2 regions of the Vagococcus sp. JNUCC 83 genome follow, and region 1 is predicted to be linked to the other one. Evidence: predicted binding sites of a transcription regulator. Region 1 holds the regulator's gene; the other holds the start of a gene.
What was found. The regulator NrdR, encoded in region 1, represses ribonucleotide reductase genes. The targets are predictions, from matches to a motif close to ACACNATATATNGTGT.
Positions count from the first base shown of each region.

Region 2: nrdH (glutaredoxin-like protein NrdH) is a predicted target of NrdR. The motif match lies at 5,750-5,765, and genes of this name have one in related genera.

Region 1 covers NZ_CM132204.1:918,343-925,960, forward strand. Annotated here, with positions in the region: gene JNUCC83_RS04320 (replication initiation and membrane attachment family protein) at 1-1,399, opposite strand, end outside; gene nrdR (transcriptional regulator NrdR) at 1,429-1,893, opposite strand; gene JNUCC83_RS04330 (MFS transporter) at 2,200-3,816, shown strand; gene coaE (dephospho-CoA kinase) at 3,857-4,450, opposite strand; gene mutM (DNA-formamidopyrimidine glycosylase) at 4,462-5,292, opposite strand; gene polA (DNA polymerase I) at 5,311-7,618, opposite strand, start outside.
Region 2 covers NZ_CM132204.1:1,830,142-1,837,759, forward strand. Annotated here, with positions in the region: gene JNUCC83_RS08880 (YycH family regulatory protein) at 1-1,247, opposite strand, end outside; gene walK (cell wall metabolism sensor histidine kinase WalK) at 1,244-3,070, opposite strand; gene yycF (response regulator YycF) at 3,083-3,787, opposite strand; gene JNUCC83_RS08895 (hypothetical protein) at 4,234-4,539, opposite strand; tRNA gene JNUCC83_RS08900 (tRNA-Lys) at 4,720-4,792, opposite strand; gene JNUCC83_RS08905 (hypothetical protein) at 4,848-5,441, opposite strand; gene nrdH (glutaredoxin-like protein NrdH) at 5,841-6,074, shown strand; gene nrdI (class Ib ribonucleoside-diphosphate reductase assembly flavoprotein NrdI) at 6,077-6,457, shown strand; gene nrdE (class 1b ribonucleoside-diphosphate reductase subunit alpha) at 6,435-7,618, shown strand, end outside.

The DNA of each region.
Region 1 (7,618 bases):
ATGACTCACCACCTTGATTAAATTGTTTTAGTTGTTGTTCTAACTGCAATAACTCATCTCCTAAGAGAGGGGTTTCTTTACGAGTAGAGGACTCTTTAGCCCATTCTGGCAGAGTTTCAGTTCGAATTGGTTTTTTTGTATAGTTTTTATTATATGACTTTTTAACCTGTTTATTGACTGATTCTTTTTTGTGATTTTTAACTTGTTTCAGTGCCTCAGAAGCCTTAGTAATTTTATGTTGTGCCCAATCATTGGCAATCGTATTCACCATATTTTGATTGATTGATGGATTGTCCAACACGACTAATGAATAGTGAATCAACATATTAATCACTTCATCTGGTAATGGCGATTGCGTTTTTAAATTTTCAATTGTCCATCGCTCATTTTGAGCCACAAATCCATTTTTTTGTTCTTTGATAGCTTTTAAAAAAACAAGCGGTGGAATTTTTTCACAAGAAACGATTACTTCTATTTCAGGCGTTGTAAACCCTTGATGTTTCAAATCATTTTTATGTCTATCAAGCTGTTGCATAGTATATGTAACTGGCTGATTGACTGATTTATTAGGTTGACTTGACTGATTTAACTGATGATATTGTTTATAAATTCGATGTTTAAATGCCTTAACGTCAATTTGATTGGTCACATAGTCTGTACAAAACTTGACATGTTGGCTCATCTCCAACTCATTAATACCATATAACCCATGCACGGTTAAAACAATTGGTTTAAATTCGTTATCTAAGAAATCTTGATCTAATTTTAGTCCAGATATGCTGTCCAAGAAAAACTGCCAATCAAAACTGTCTGTTTCAGGTACTGTTTTTTTAGTGCTTGGTACGTGTTTCATTTCATTACTTGCTGTTGACAAGATGCTATTTTCTTGAACTAATCTTTCTTGAGAAATATGAAACACATCCACATAATTACTTGTGATATTCGTGTAACCATCCAAATCTATTTTTTTAGGTTTAAACAACTCTATCAAGGAATTAAAACGTTCTTCACCAACACGATCAAGAAGCATTAAACATAAAGCATCATCAGATAAAAATACATGAGGCGGTAAAATATTTTCTAAAAAATAAATATAATGATACCCGTCATCTTTTTTACGCACATATGTTTTGACTAAACCGATTGCTTCTAGTTTTACTCTTGCTTCAGATACCTCTTGTAAGCTATAACTCATCATATCCTGCAACGTAAAATGTCGCGTTGGCTCTTTAAACATTGTTGCATTAGTTATCAAATGTTGATACAGCACTAGTGCATTTCCACCAATAATCGGTTGGTACAATAGGTTTAAAACACGCATATCTTCACCATTTAGTAGGCTATAATAATGAACTTCAAAGGTATCTTTAGGCTTTAAATGGGTCTGTGTTTTAGACACCTAATTCACATCACTTTCTATAAATAACATTACTCGTTTTTTTCTTTATCGATTATTTCCTGAAGTTCTTCTAAAAAGACACTCATATCTTTAAATTGACGATAAACACTAGCAAATCTGATGTAAGCAATCTCATCTAAATTAACTAACTCTTCCATCACGTATTCGCCAATTAAATTTGTAGACACTTCATTGTCACCGATGTTTCTGACTCTTGTTTCAACCCGCTCAACCACTTGTTCCATCTGATCCATGGAAACAGGACGCTTTTCAGCTGAGCGCACTAACCCTCTTAATACTTTTTCACGGTTAAATTCTTCACGTGCTCCATTTTTCTTTACTACAAGCAACGGTGAGACTTCTATGCGTTCAAACGTCGTAAAACGAAAACCACACTTTTCGCATTCTCTTCTTCTACGAATCGCACGATTATCATCAGCAGGACGACTATCCACCACTCGTGAACTACTATACTGGCACTTTGGACATTGCATTTGCTTCACCTCTTCTTAAAACTGTCTCAATAGACGAAATAGTAGCACTATTATAACATGTAACACCACTATTGGTATAGATAAACACGTAATTGTTAGGTATTCTCTGATAACTTGCTCATAGCTTGTTTGTCATTTTAAGAATTTCTTTAGAATATTTTGAGTATACTAGTGACTATTTTGCATCTAAATTAATAATTTTTATACACTTGTAAAAAAATTGTGATTTCGTTGCTTTTCTTGTGACAAGTTGTCACTTTAGGTGTAAGATACAATCGTACTAAAATTATAAGTGAGGTGTTTGAAGTGACAGATGCAACAACTACGCAACAAAAAACAATAAAACACAAATGGTGGGCCCTAGCTATTTTAGCATTATCAGTTTCACTTGTTGTTATCGACGGAACCATTGTTAATGTGTCTATACCAGTCATAATGAAGGATTTGAAATTATCATTTACAGATGCTGAGTGGATCATTACTCTTTATTCTTTAATTTTTTCTTCATTATTGATTACTATGGGACGTGTCGCAGATAATTTCGGACGAAAAAAAATGCTGATTATTGGGATTACAGTCTTTTTAATCGGGTCGATTATGGCAAGCTTTTCTAAAAATATTACTTTTATGCTGGCTGCTAGAACCATTCAAGGGATTGGTGGTGCGACCGTTTTACCGACGACACTTTCAGCAGTAAATGCTCTTTTCTTTGGAAAAGATCGAATCGTCGCTTTTGCTGTTTGGGGATCAGTCATCTCTGGAATGGCAGCTATAGGTCCCTTATTAGGTGGATACTTTACAACTTACATGACATGGCATTGGATTTTCTGGATTAATTTACCGATTGGGCTGTTTATTATCCTTGCGTCATTAAAATATTTACCAGAAACATATGGTGAAAAAATGACAAGTGGGTTTGACTTTGTTGGTTTTATTTTATCAACCATTGGTTTAATTTTACTTGTATTTGGTATTATTGAAGGACGTAATTATGGTTGGTGGCATGTTAAAGGCGATCATTCAACATTATTTAACTTATCTATTATTCCTACTTTGTTAGTAGTCGGTGCCTTATTCTTTGCTCTATTCTTAGTTTGGGAATCACACATGATTAAACAAAACAAATCCCATTTACTCGATTTATCATTATTCAAATTCAAAAGCTTTTCTTTAGGAAACACCATTGCTGGAATTGTGGCAATTGGAGAATCGGGGTTACTATTTTTACTCCCACTATTTTTACAAAATATTTTAACACTAAGCCCAATCAAAGCTGGTGGAATTTTAGCCGTTATGGGACTTGGAGCATTTCTAGCCGGCGGGATGGCATCCTTTATAGTTCAGAAAACATCGGCATCATTTGTCGTTTCTCTTGGATTATTTTTAGAGACTCTCGGGTTTTTCGGCTTCTTTAAAACAGTTGACCCAAATAATGGATTAACTTGGATTATTGTTTGGTTAGTTGTCTATGGCATTGGGTTAGGATTTGCCTCTGCACAGTTAACATCAATTGTGTTAAAAGATGTACCGCCTGCACAATCTGGACAAGGATCAAGTATTCAATCTACTGTCCGTCAAATCGGCTCAGCTTTAGGGATTGCGATTATCGGAACTATCTTTGGGTTACAATTACAACATGATATTCCACACACTTTAGACAATGTTGGCTTACCAACACAAGTCCAAAAATCATTGGAATCCAGTGTTATCGGAAGTGCTGGCTCTTCTATTCGTGTATTAAAACAATCAAACCCTGCTGAATTACACTTAACAAAAGATGTCCAAAATAACATTGTGGCAAAACTTGATAATAACTTTACAAACAGTGTTGTCAAAACAATTGGTATTGCATCTATCATTATGTTAATTAGTTTTGTGTTAACATTTGGCTTGTATAAACGCAAAGACAAAGCCACTAAATAATAATAGAACCACCTGAGCATAAAATTCTCAGGTGGTTTTTTTATCTCTCTTGTTCAAGCCAAGTTTGTACTTGTTTTAGGGTGTCATCAATTCGACCACTATTATCTATTACAACATCAGCTAACTTATTCTTCTCTTCAAGAGTCATTTGACTATCGATTCGTTTCATTGCCTCTTGTTTTGTCAACTTGTCACGTTTCATCAAACGAGATAGTTGAATCTCTTTAGGCACATAACACACCATCACTGAATTCACTAACTCTTGGTATCCACCTTCATATAGTAAAGGAATATCAAGCACTATCAGTGGACGTTGTAATTTTTTTAGCTCTGATATTTTATCCAGTATGTTCTGTCTAATAGCACCCGACAAAATAGCATTGAGTCTCTCTCTCTTTTTACTATCTTCAAAAATCATTGACCCTAATTTTTTTCTATTTAGTGTGCCATCAGCTAAAAGAATTGACTGGCCAAAGTCTTGAACAATCTGCTCAAGTCCTTTAGTGCCTGGTTCAACAACTTCTCTAGCGACCAAATCTGCATCAATCACAGGGATATTTTTTGCTTTAAAATAATCACTGATGGTTGATTTTCCAGAAGCAATCCCCCCAGTTAGTCCTAATAAATACGTCATATGATTTCCCCCTAATCATGTACCACTTGACAGACCGGACAAAAATGCGTGCCACGTTGAGCGACTTTTATTTTTTCTATTGTGTGACCACATCGCTTACACGCTTCGCCTTGTTTGCCATAAGCAGACAAATAAACTTGAAAATTCCCAGCATCTCCTAAAGCATTTTTATACGTTCTAATCGTTGTGCCACCGGCTTTAACAGCAGTCGCCAACACATCAATAATCGCCGTATGAAGCGTAGTAATTTCTTTATCGGTTAAATGACTTGCTACTTGTTCTGGATGGATACAAGATTGATACAATGCTTCATCCACATAGATATTTCCTAAACCAGTCACAAGTGTTTGGTCTAATAATAATGGTTTTATTGCACGATGTTTTTTCTTTAATTGTTCTTTAAAAACTGACAAATCAAAATCAGGTAAAACAGGCTCTGGCCCAAGTTTTTTGATTCCTTTATACTCTTCACCCTGGCCTTTTGACTCCAGTGATAGACGACCAAATTTCCTCACATCTAAATACCGTAATTCTGTTCCATCTGTAAATTGAAACCTAACATGCGTATGTTTCTGGATATCGTCAGCTTGATTGTGATACTCGAATTTTCCTTCCATTCGCAAATGGCTAATCATGTCATTATGACTCAGTTTGAAAATTAAAAACTTTCCACGTCGATCAACATCTAAAATGGTTTGACCAACCAACGTATGAATAAAGTCATCTACTTCAGGCGATTCAATAATTCGTCCCCAGTCAACAATGACGTTGCTTATTTCTTTTCCTTTAACAAGTTGAACCAGTCCTTTTCTAACTGTTTCAACTTCTGGTAATTCAGGCATTCGTTCGACCCCTTTAACTTATTTTGCATCATACCATGTATCGCCGTAACTACTATCAGCTCTAAGTGGCACAGATAAATCAACAGCATGATTCATCGTTTCTTCAACTAGTTTTTGTAAGGCTGGAATTTCTTCTTCTGGCGCTTCAAAAACTAACTCATCATGCACTTGTAATAGCATGGTGGCTTGCATGTTTTCTTCTTTAAGACGTTTATTAATTTTAATCATCGCAATCTTCAAGATATCAGCAGCACTTCCTTGAATTGGTGTATTAATCGCTGTTCTTTCAGCAAATGAACGCAAGTTAAAGTTTCTAGCATTGATATCAGGTAAATAACGACGGCGATGATACAACGTTTCAACATAGCCTTTGTCTTTTGCCTCACGAACAATGTCTTCCATGTATTTTTTAACCCCTGGATACATGGCAAAGTATCTATCAATAAATTCTTGTGCTTCTTTTCGAGTAATGCCTAAATTTTGTGATAAACCGTAGTCACTAATCCCATACACAATCCCAAAGTTAACCGCTTTTGCTTGACGTCTCATATTACTATCGACGTCTTCTGCTTTTTCTATGCCAAACACACGCATGGCTGTACTAGAATGGATATCCATCCCTTCGATAAATGCTTCTTTTAAATGCTCATCATCTGAAATCGCTGCTAACACACGTAATTCAATTTGAGAATAATCAGATGCAAATAATTTCCAACCTGTTTTTCGTGGAACAAAGGCTTGACGAATTTTACGGCCTTCTTCTAATCGGATTGGAATATTTTGTAAGTTAGGGTCCACAGAACTTAACCGCCCAGTTTGTGTTAATGTTTGGATGTATCTAGTATGGATTTTATTGTCTTCAAAAATAACTTTCAGTAAACCTTCCACATATGTTGACTGGATTTTTGCTAATTGACGATAAGATAAAATACTATCTATAATAGGTGACTCACCTTGTAATTTTTCTAACACGTCAACAGCGGTTGAATACCCTGTTTTTGTTTTTTTAATAACAGGCAGTCCCATTTTTTCAAACAAAATCACACCTAATTGTTTTGGTGAATTGATATTAAATTCTTCGCCAGCTAGGTTATAGATTGTTTGTTCAATTTCGCTAAGTCGCTCAGCAAATTCACCTTTCATTTCTTGTAAACGACTCGCATTTACCGTAATGCCCTCAATCTCCATATCAGCTAAAATAAGTGCAATTGGTAGTTCAATATCATAAAATAAATCAGATTGATTTTTGTCGTCTAAATCGGTCATGATTGTCTCGTAAAGTGAGTCAATCGCCACCACTTTTCTTGCTAAATGCTCATAAAACACCTCAGAAGATTCTGGTAAACCTTTTTTTGCTCCTTTTCCGTAGATAACTTCATCACGATCGACATCATAATAATCATAGAAATGAGCGATTTGTGCTAAATCTTCACTGTTATTTGTCGAATCAGCTAAGTACGCTGCTAATAGCATATCAAATTTGATATCATTTAATTTAACGCCATAACGATTTAGTGCCACATATTGTCTTTTGGCATCAAATACTTTTTTCGTTTTATTATCATCTTCAAGCCACTGACCCATTAAAGGATGAGAGAGTAATTCAATATCATCGGACACATAAACTTTTTCTTTATTTCCAAAAGCAAAGCCCACGATTGGAGAAGTATGATAATTTTCACCTAGCATTTCGACATGTAAGGACATATCAGATTGAAACATCTCCTCAGTCAACTCAGTTATCACGTCATAATGAATCGCCACTTTTTCGACTAAATCACTTTCAACATTACTAGTATCTAGTTTTGCAAGAAATGAATTGAAATCCATTTCTTTATAAAAAGGAATCAACTTTTCTAAATCTTTTCCATTATAAGCTAAATCATCAAGTGTCATGTCTAATGGTACATTTGTGTCAATCGTGGCTAATTTTTTACTTAAGAAAGCAATATCTTTTTCATTGATAAGATTTTCTTTCATTTTACTTTTTTTCATCTCATCAATGTGGTCATAAACGCCTTCCACTGAGCCATACTCTTTGAGCAACTTAATCGCAGTTTTCTCACCAATTTTTGTTACACCTGGGATATTATCTGATTGATCACCAGCAAGACCTTTCATGTCGACGATTTGAGATGGTGTTAACCCGTATTTTTCTAAAATATGTTCAGGTGTGTAGCTCTCAATTTCACTGACCCCTTTAACAGTAACATCTACTTTTGTATGCTCACTTGCTAATTGAGTTAAATCTTTGTCTCCAGATAAAACCACAACATCAACATCATTTGATGCATATTTCGTTGCAAGTGTTCCGATGATGTCATCT
Region 2 (7,618 bases), 910 kb from region 1:
ATCCACATATTATCATATTTAATATACCAAGAAGGCACTAGATCAATGGCCTGTTGTGTTTCTTTATTTTGCTCCCACTTATAGCCTATCTGAATATCAGTAATTTTTGACATGTCTGCCCCGTGTTCTTTGAGACTATCCACCAATTCCTGAGTGGGAACGAGTGTCACAGAATCATCAGATGGAAGTGGTATTTGCAACGTGTCTTGATTTGCCTTAATAAAGACATTTTTATTTTGAATTGTTGTAGCCATACTTCCTTTCATGTTTTCGCCAAACACTGGAAATCCTTCCACATAATTACGGTAAATAACTTCATTGCCTGAATCAGAAAAATAGCGTAAATTACCTAAAGAAGTTCCCATGTCCTCAACATACTGAAATGTTTCATAATACAGTTGATTGACATCATTTGAAAAATCTTCTTTTAATTTACCAAAATAGTTGACTTCACCAGTATTACTATCAATTGTCAACGACTCACCTTCACTATTAGACAGGCTTAAATTATCTCCTTCATTAGAAAACAAATCATTTGGCTGGTTAAAAAATCCACGTGAAAAGGTCGTAAACGATTGCGTCGCGATAATGTAACTATAAGTTTTTAATTTGGCACTATCAGCTAAGTAATAGATACCTGCCACATTTAGTTCATCTGTTGGTAAAAAGGCATTAACATAATTATTACTATCAGCATCCAAGATTGAAGTAATGCTGGCCATATTACCTTTCACATCCACTTCAACTCCTGTTTTATTATGATAATCAACAAAATAGAGCTTGTTGTCATTAAGTGATACCACTAGCCAACTAAACATTAAGTTTTTACTATCCTGAGGTAGTTTAGCTGATAAGTTGTTCATTGTAATAAATAACGATGCTGGAATTGGACTAGGATAGACTAAGTTAAATAAATTACTTTGACTAGTAACATTGTCAACTTGTATCTTATCCATTGTTCTTGCAGAACCAAACTCTAAAGACACTATTTTCTCATGCAGACTCGTCATCGTAGACTCTTTATTTGTGTATAGAAAATGATCGCCATTACCATGATGATAAAATAATTTGGTTGGCATATACACATCCGTCATATCTTTTTTTTGTACGATTGCTTTGACTTTATCTGTTCGATCTTGAATGCCTCGATTGGCTGGATTCGTCCATATTTTCCAAGACAAAAACAAACTTAGTAATACCATTGCTATGGTACCTATTTTTAAAAAATGCTCTCCCATTTTGCTCATTCCCATAGATCCTCCTCGTAAGGTTCATAAGGTAGTGAAATAAAGAATGTTGAGCCTTTATTTTCCTCACTTTCAGCCCAAATATTACCACCATGAGCCAGTATTGATTCTTTTGAAATAGCTAAACCAAGACCTGAACCACCCATTGCACGAGAACGGGCTTTATCCACTCGGAAGAAACGATCAAATACACGGCCTAAGTTCTGCTTTGGAATACCTAATCCCTCATCAGAAATGCTTAAAACCACATTTTTATGTGTTTCTAGTAATCGACAGGTAATTGTTCCACCATCTGGTGAGTATTTCATGGCATTATTTAGGATATTATCCAATACTTGAATGATGCGATCAGTATCAATATCAACCCAAATAGCTCGCTGAGTGAACTCTCTTTTTATCACATAATTTTTATCGCTATCTTTAATAAGCATATCAAAACGATCTAACACATAGTTAAACATCTCATTCAAGTTGACTAACTCTTTTTGTAGTTCAATTTTATTTGAATCCATACGAGACAACTGAAGTAGGTCATTAATCATACGAATCATACGGTTAGTTTCTTCTTGAGTAACTTTTAAAAATTCAGGAGCGACTTCTGGGTCTTGCCAAGCACCATCTGCCAAGGCTTCAATATAACTTTTCATACTTGTTAGAGGTGTTCTTAGCTCATGAGACACATTAGAGACAAACTGGCGCCGCTCTTCCTCATCTTTTTCTTTTTTCGTCACATCGTGTAGCACACATACCAATCCACTAATAAAACCAGACTCACGACGAATCATTGAAAATTCCGCACGAATCAATACTGTCTCGCTAAATTCTTCACTAAAATCAAGTAAGATATCTTCCTGAACTTCAAGCAAATCTCTAAAACCATACTCATCTTCCAATTTTAATAATTCTAAAATGGACTGATTAATCACATCTTCTGTACCAATACGGAGTAAGTTAAGAGCTGTGTCGTTGATTAAGATAATATTACCACGTCTATCCGTCCCAATAACCCCATCAGACATGTGTGTTAATACGCTATCTAATCGACGTCGCTCAGCATCCATCGTTTCTTGTGTCTCTTTGACACGATAAGACAACTCATTAAACGTTTCTCCCAACTGCCCTAACTCATCTTTTCCATATACTTCAACTTGACCAGAATAATCACCGTTTGCAATACGATCAGCTTGTTCTTTCATCTCTCCAATTGGTTTAGTAATGGTTCTTGACACCAGTAGAGCTATAAGAAGTGTAAACATCAAAGCAATCATCGACGCATAAAAAAATATTAATGTGATGTCGCTAACTTGCTGATACTTGCTTTCAATATTACTTTTGACATATAACGAACCAATCACTGTATCCCCTGTAGGAGAATAGATTTGCTCGATATTTATAAATACTCGCTGTCCTGTTTGGGGATCTGTTCGTTCTTCTTTTTTCTGATTAAATGAATTAAATAATTCATAATCATTTTTCTTCCCTACATCCCCTTGAAGATTAGGGTCACTTGTTGCGATGACAATCCCTTTATCATCCACCAAACGGACTTCTAAAATATCATTTTTTGAAAATTCATCTAATATTCGTTTTAAATTTGATTCTTGTTGCGAGTCATCTTTTTTACTAATTTCAGAACTAAGATTTGTCGCAAGTGTCTCCACTTGATTTGTTATATTGTATTCAAAAGTTTGAATAGTAGATGTTTCTAGTACTCTAATAAAAATAGCCCCTATAATTTCAATCGAAATCATCAACAGCAACACGAAAACGAGTGCTATTTTAAAATGAACAGATGAAAAAAAGGAGATTCTCTTTTTTTTCATGATATGACTCACCTAATCTTGTTCTGGATTTCTAAGATAGTAGCCTACACCACGACGAGTAATCAACCAGTTTGGATGACTAGCGTTATCTTCAATTTTTTCTCTTAAACGTCTCACTGTGACATCAACAGTACGCACATCACCAAAGTAATCATATCCCCAAACAGTTTGAAGAAGATGCTCACGTGTCATGACTTGACCAATATGTTTTGCTAAATAGTGCAATAATTCAAATTCACGGTGAGTCAACTCAATCGTTTCTCCGCGTTTTGAGACAACATAAGCATCTGGATGAATGGTTAATGCACCAATTGTCAACTCATTACTTGGTGCTTCTTCTATTTTAGCAGTCGTATTATCATGACGACGTAAATTAGCTTTCACACGTGCTACCAACTCCCGGTTAGAAAATGGTTTAGTAACATAATCATCTGCCCCTAATTCTAAACCTAACACTTTATCAATTTCAGAGTCTTTTGCTGTAACCATAATAATTGGTGTATCGTATTTTTTACGTACATCTCGGCACACTTCCAGGCCATCTTTTTTTGGTAACATCAAATCGAGAATAATCAAATCAGGTGTTACCTCATCAACCATTCCTACGGCTTCCTCACCATCAAAGGCAGTAAATACTTCGTAACCTTCTTTGGTTAAATTAAACTTTACTATATCTGAAATTGGCTTCTCATCATCTACAACTAATATTTTTTTCACTATCCGTCACCGTCCTTATACGTTCTATTTTTCTTTGTCATAAAAGTCGTCTTTTCTATTATACAACATTTTAGATACTTAAAAAACATTTCAGATTTTCATACACCTTTCATTTTTTAATAATGCTTTTCAGTGATTTTTACTTATTTTATTTTTGTAATTTGCGTATGTATGAGAAAAAAATGATAACTTGAAATCAGTTGATTTATCAATGTTTATAAACATTATAATCTGTGTTATTTAATTAAGTTGATCTTTTCCATTGTTACTTTCTGATATATCACTTAAACTTAATATATAAATTAATTCATTTAATTTATTCGGCTAATACTTGAAGTAAGACTAGGTTTCCCCTTCCCTTACAAAGTCTAGTCTTATGGAAGCAAAAAAAGTTGAGAGAAATCTCAACTTTTTTTGTATTTTTTGTTATTTTAATCAAATCACCACTATTTAGTATGTGTTTTAATTGCATCGATTTTTGATTTTAAATACGATTCAATATGACGATCTGTAGGTTCTGTTTCTAAACGTTCAAATACGCTAACCATCGTCTTTAACTCTTCATCATCTAAATCATTCACAATACCTAATAAGTTTTGGTTATCTTGTAGTTTATCTTTAACCAATAATTTATACTTCAAGCGATTCACAGATTCTGATGTTTTTTCAATTCCTTTTTTGGTCAGTTTGGTTACCATGACTACACCAATGACACCTGTTGCTGCAATGGCATATTTTGTTGATTTTTTCATCACGTATCATCCTCCATCTCTTTAGACACCATTATACCATCAAATGTTTTTTAATCGTATTAAAAACCCTTTGCATTATCTCATATTTACTCTTAATACAATAGCATTTAATAAATTTAAAAAAAACGCTGATATACAAGCACCTTAACAAATGCTTACATATCAACGTTCCTACTTATATGGGCTGTAGGGGGTTCGAACCCATGACCCACGGATTAAGAGTCCGTTGCTCTACCAACTGAGCTAACAGCCCCAAGAAATGAACAAGTCTATTATATCACTTGTAGATTTTCTCTGCAAGGTGTTATCTAGATTTCTTGCGTTTTTATTGGCACAATATGTTGTGTTTTAGTCTCACTTTTTTGTACCTTTTCAGCTAAACGATACAAACAATCAATATCATCCAAACTGCTAATATCTAGACCTAACTCCTCTCCTAAAGACAACAAATCTTGTTCTGTTGTATCACGTAATATCGCTTCAACTTCCACTAACACAATATCACCTATCTCTGTCGCTTTGTTTGATAGTTTAACTCCCTGTTTCACTTCTTCATGATAATATAAAAACTCAAAGAATTTTTTCAAAACGTTGATTGCTTTTTCAAAAAAATTGGGACCGGCTACAATTTTATGAGGAAAAATATCCAATAATACATCTTGTAAAGCGACTTCATCCCATTCGTTTAATGTTTGAAAATGATAGTCAAACATATACTCGCTAAAATACAAAATAATTTGTCGTGACATCATTTGTTCAGAATAATTCAGTTGTCTATACCAAAGTGTCTTCTCAAATATATTTATTTTTTCTGTCGCAATATAGATTGCTTGATCAAATAATTGATTTGCCTCTTCTACGTACCTATTCGTCATTATCCCACCATCTTTTATCATTTTCATTCACTCCTCTTTATAAATAGTAAGAGGATAAACATCTTATCTATTAAATATAACGTATGTATTTTAAAATGTCCATCATTTATAGAAAGCGTTTATACTATCTAATATTATATAGATAATTTAATATGACTTTATGAAGAGTTTCGTCCGACCACGCGACAAAATTGTCATTTTTTTGAAGTTTTCTCTATTTACTTTTATCCTTTCTATGTCTATACTAGAGACTGTTGTTCACAATAAAGTAGAAATAGATGAAATATTTATTTCCCTCTAAAAACACAATAACTAGTAGGTTTCAGCAACCAAGGACACTATATCTAGTGTTTCGTTGTTGACTTTTTTTTATTTCAAGCTATACTTATAAATATATTATTTAGTACAAATTAGGAGGAAATAGCCATGGATACTATCACACTTTATACAAAAAATAACTGCCCTCAATGTTTAATGACAAAGAAATTTTTAGCACAAAAAAATGTCGAATTTAACGAAATTAATATAGATAATGAACCACAATATATCGATTCATTAAAAGAACAAGGCTTCCAAAGCGTCCCTGTCTTAAAAACAATGGATGAAACGGTCACAATCGTTGGGTTTAGACCTGACCAATTAAGAACGTTGGCTGTTTAGACATGAAATTAGTCTTTTTTTCTTTAACCGGACAGACAAGACGTTTTATTAATAAACTAAATTTTCCGTTCTATGAGATTGATACAACAAATCCTTTTCATGAAATGAATGAAGATTTCCTATTGATCGTTCCTACTTATGACAAAGAAGTCACCGAAGTAGTGAACGATTTTATTGAGTACAAAACCAATCAAGGCCACTTATTAGGTGTTGCTGGTAGTGGCAACCTTAATTTTGGGGACTTATTTGTTTTTACAGCAAAAGATATTGCTAAAGATTACAATATTCCTCTTATATTTTCTTTTGAATTTAGTGGAACAGATGAGGATGTAAAAAACTTTAAGAAAGTAGTGAATGAATTTGAGTCTAAAAGACCTGACTGATGTAACGTATTTCGAACTTAACAACGAAATTAACCGCCCCGTAAATGATCAAATTCCCTTATATAAAGATAAAGAAGCACTTGATGCGTTTTTTAAAGAAAATGTGGAACCTAACACAAAGCAGTTTTCTTCTATAGAAGAAAAACTTGCTTTTTTAACTGAACATGATTATTTAGAAGAAGACTTTTTAAAAAACTATTCACTAGAATTTATTGAATCATTATACGCTTACTTAGAATCACAACACTTTACGTTTAAATCATTTATGGCTGCCTATAAGTTTTATTCTCAATATGCCTTAAAAACAAACGACGGCACACAATACTTAGAGCGTTATGAAGATCGTGTAGCATTTAATGCTTTGTATTTTGCTGATGGCAATGAAGAACTAGCTTTAAATTTAGCAGATGAAATGATTCATCAGCGTTACCAACCAGCAACACCCTCATTTTTAAATGCTGGGCGTAAACGCCGTGGTGAGTTAGTTTCTTGCTTCTTAGTCCAAGTGACAGATGATATGAATAGTATCGGACGCTCTATCAATAGCGCGCTGCAATTATCTCGTATTGGTGGTGGTGTTGGTATTACACTATCAAACTTACGTGAAGCTGGCGCTCCGATTAAAGGGTTTGAGGGTGCTGCTAGTGGTGTGGTACCTGTAATGAAACTATTTGAAGATAGTTTTAGTTATAGTAACCAACTTGGCCAACGTCAAGGAGCTGGTGTGGTTTACTTAAACGTCTTCCATCCAGACATTGAAATGTTTTTATCAACCAAAAAAGAAAATGCTGATGAAAAAATCCGTGTTAAAACACTCTCTCTTGGGTTATTAGTACCAGATAAATTTTACGAATTAGCTCGCAATAATGAGGACATGTATTTATTTAGTCCGTATAGTGTCGAAAAAGAGTACGGCGTTCCATTTTCTTATATCGATATCACGGAAGAATATGATAACTTAGTTGCGAATCCTCGCATTAGAAAACAAAAAATTGATGCGCGTTACTTAGAAAATGAAATTAGTAAATTACAACAAGAATCAGGTTACCCTTATATCATCAATATCGATACTGCCAACCGTGCAAACCCTATTGATGGCAAAATTATTATGAGTAACTTGTGTTCTGAAATCTTACAGGTCCAAAAACCATCTGTCATTAA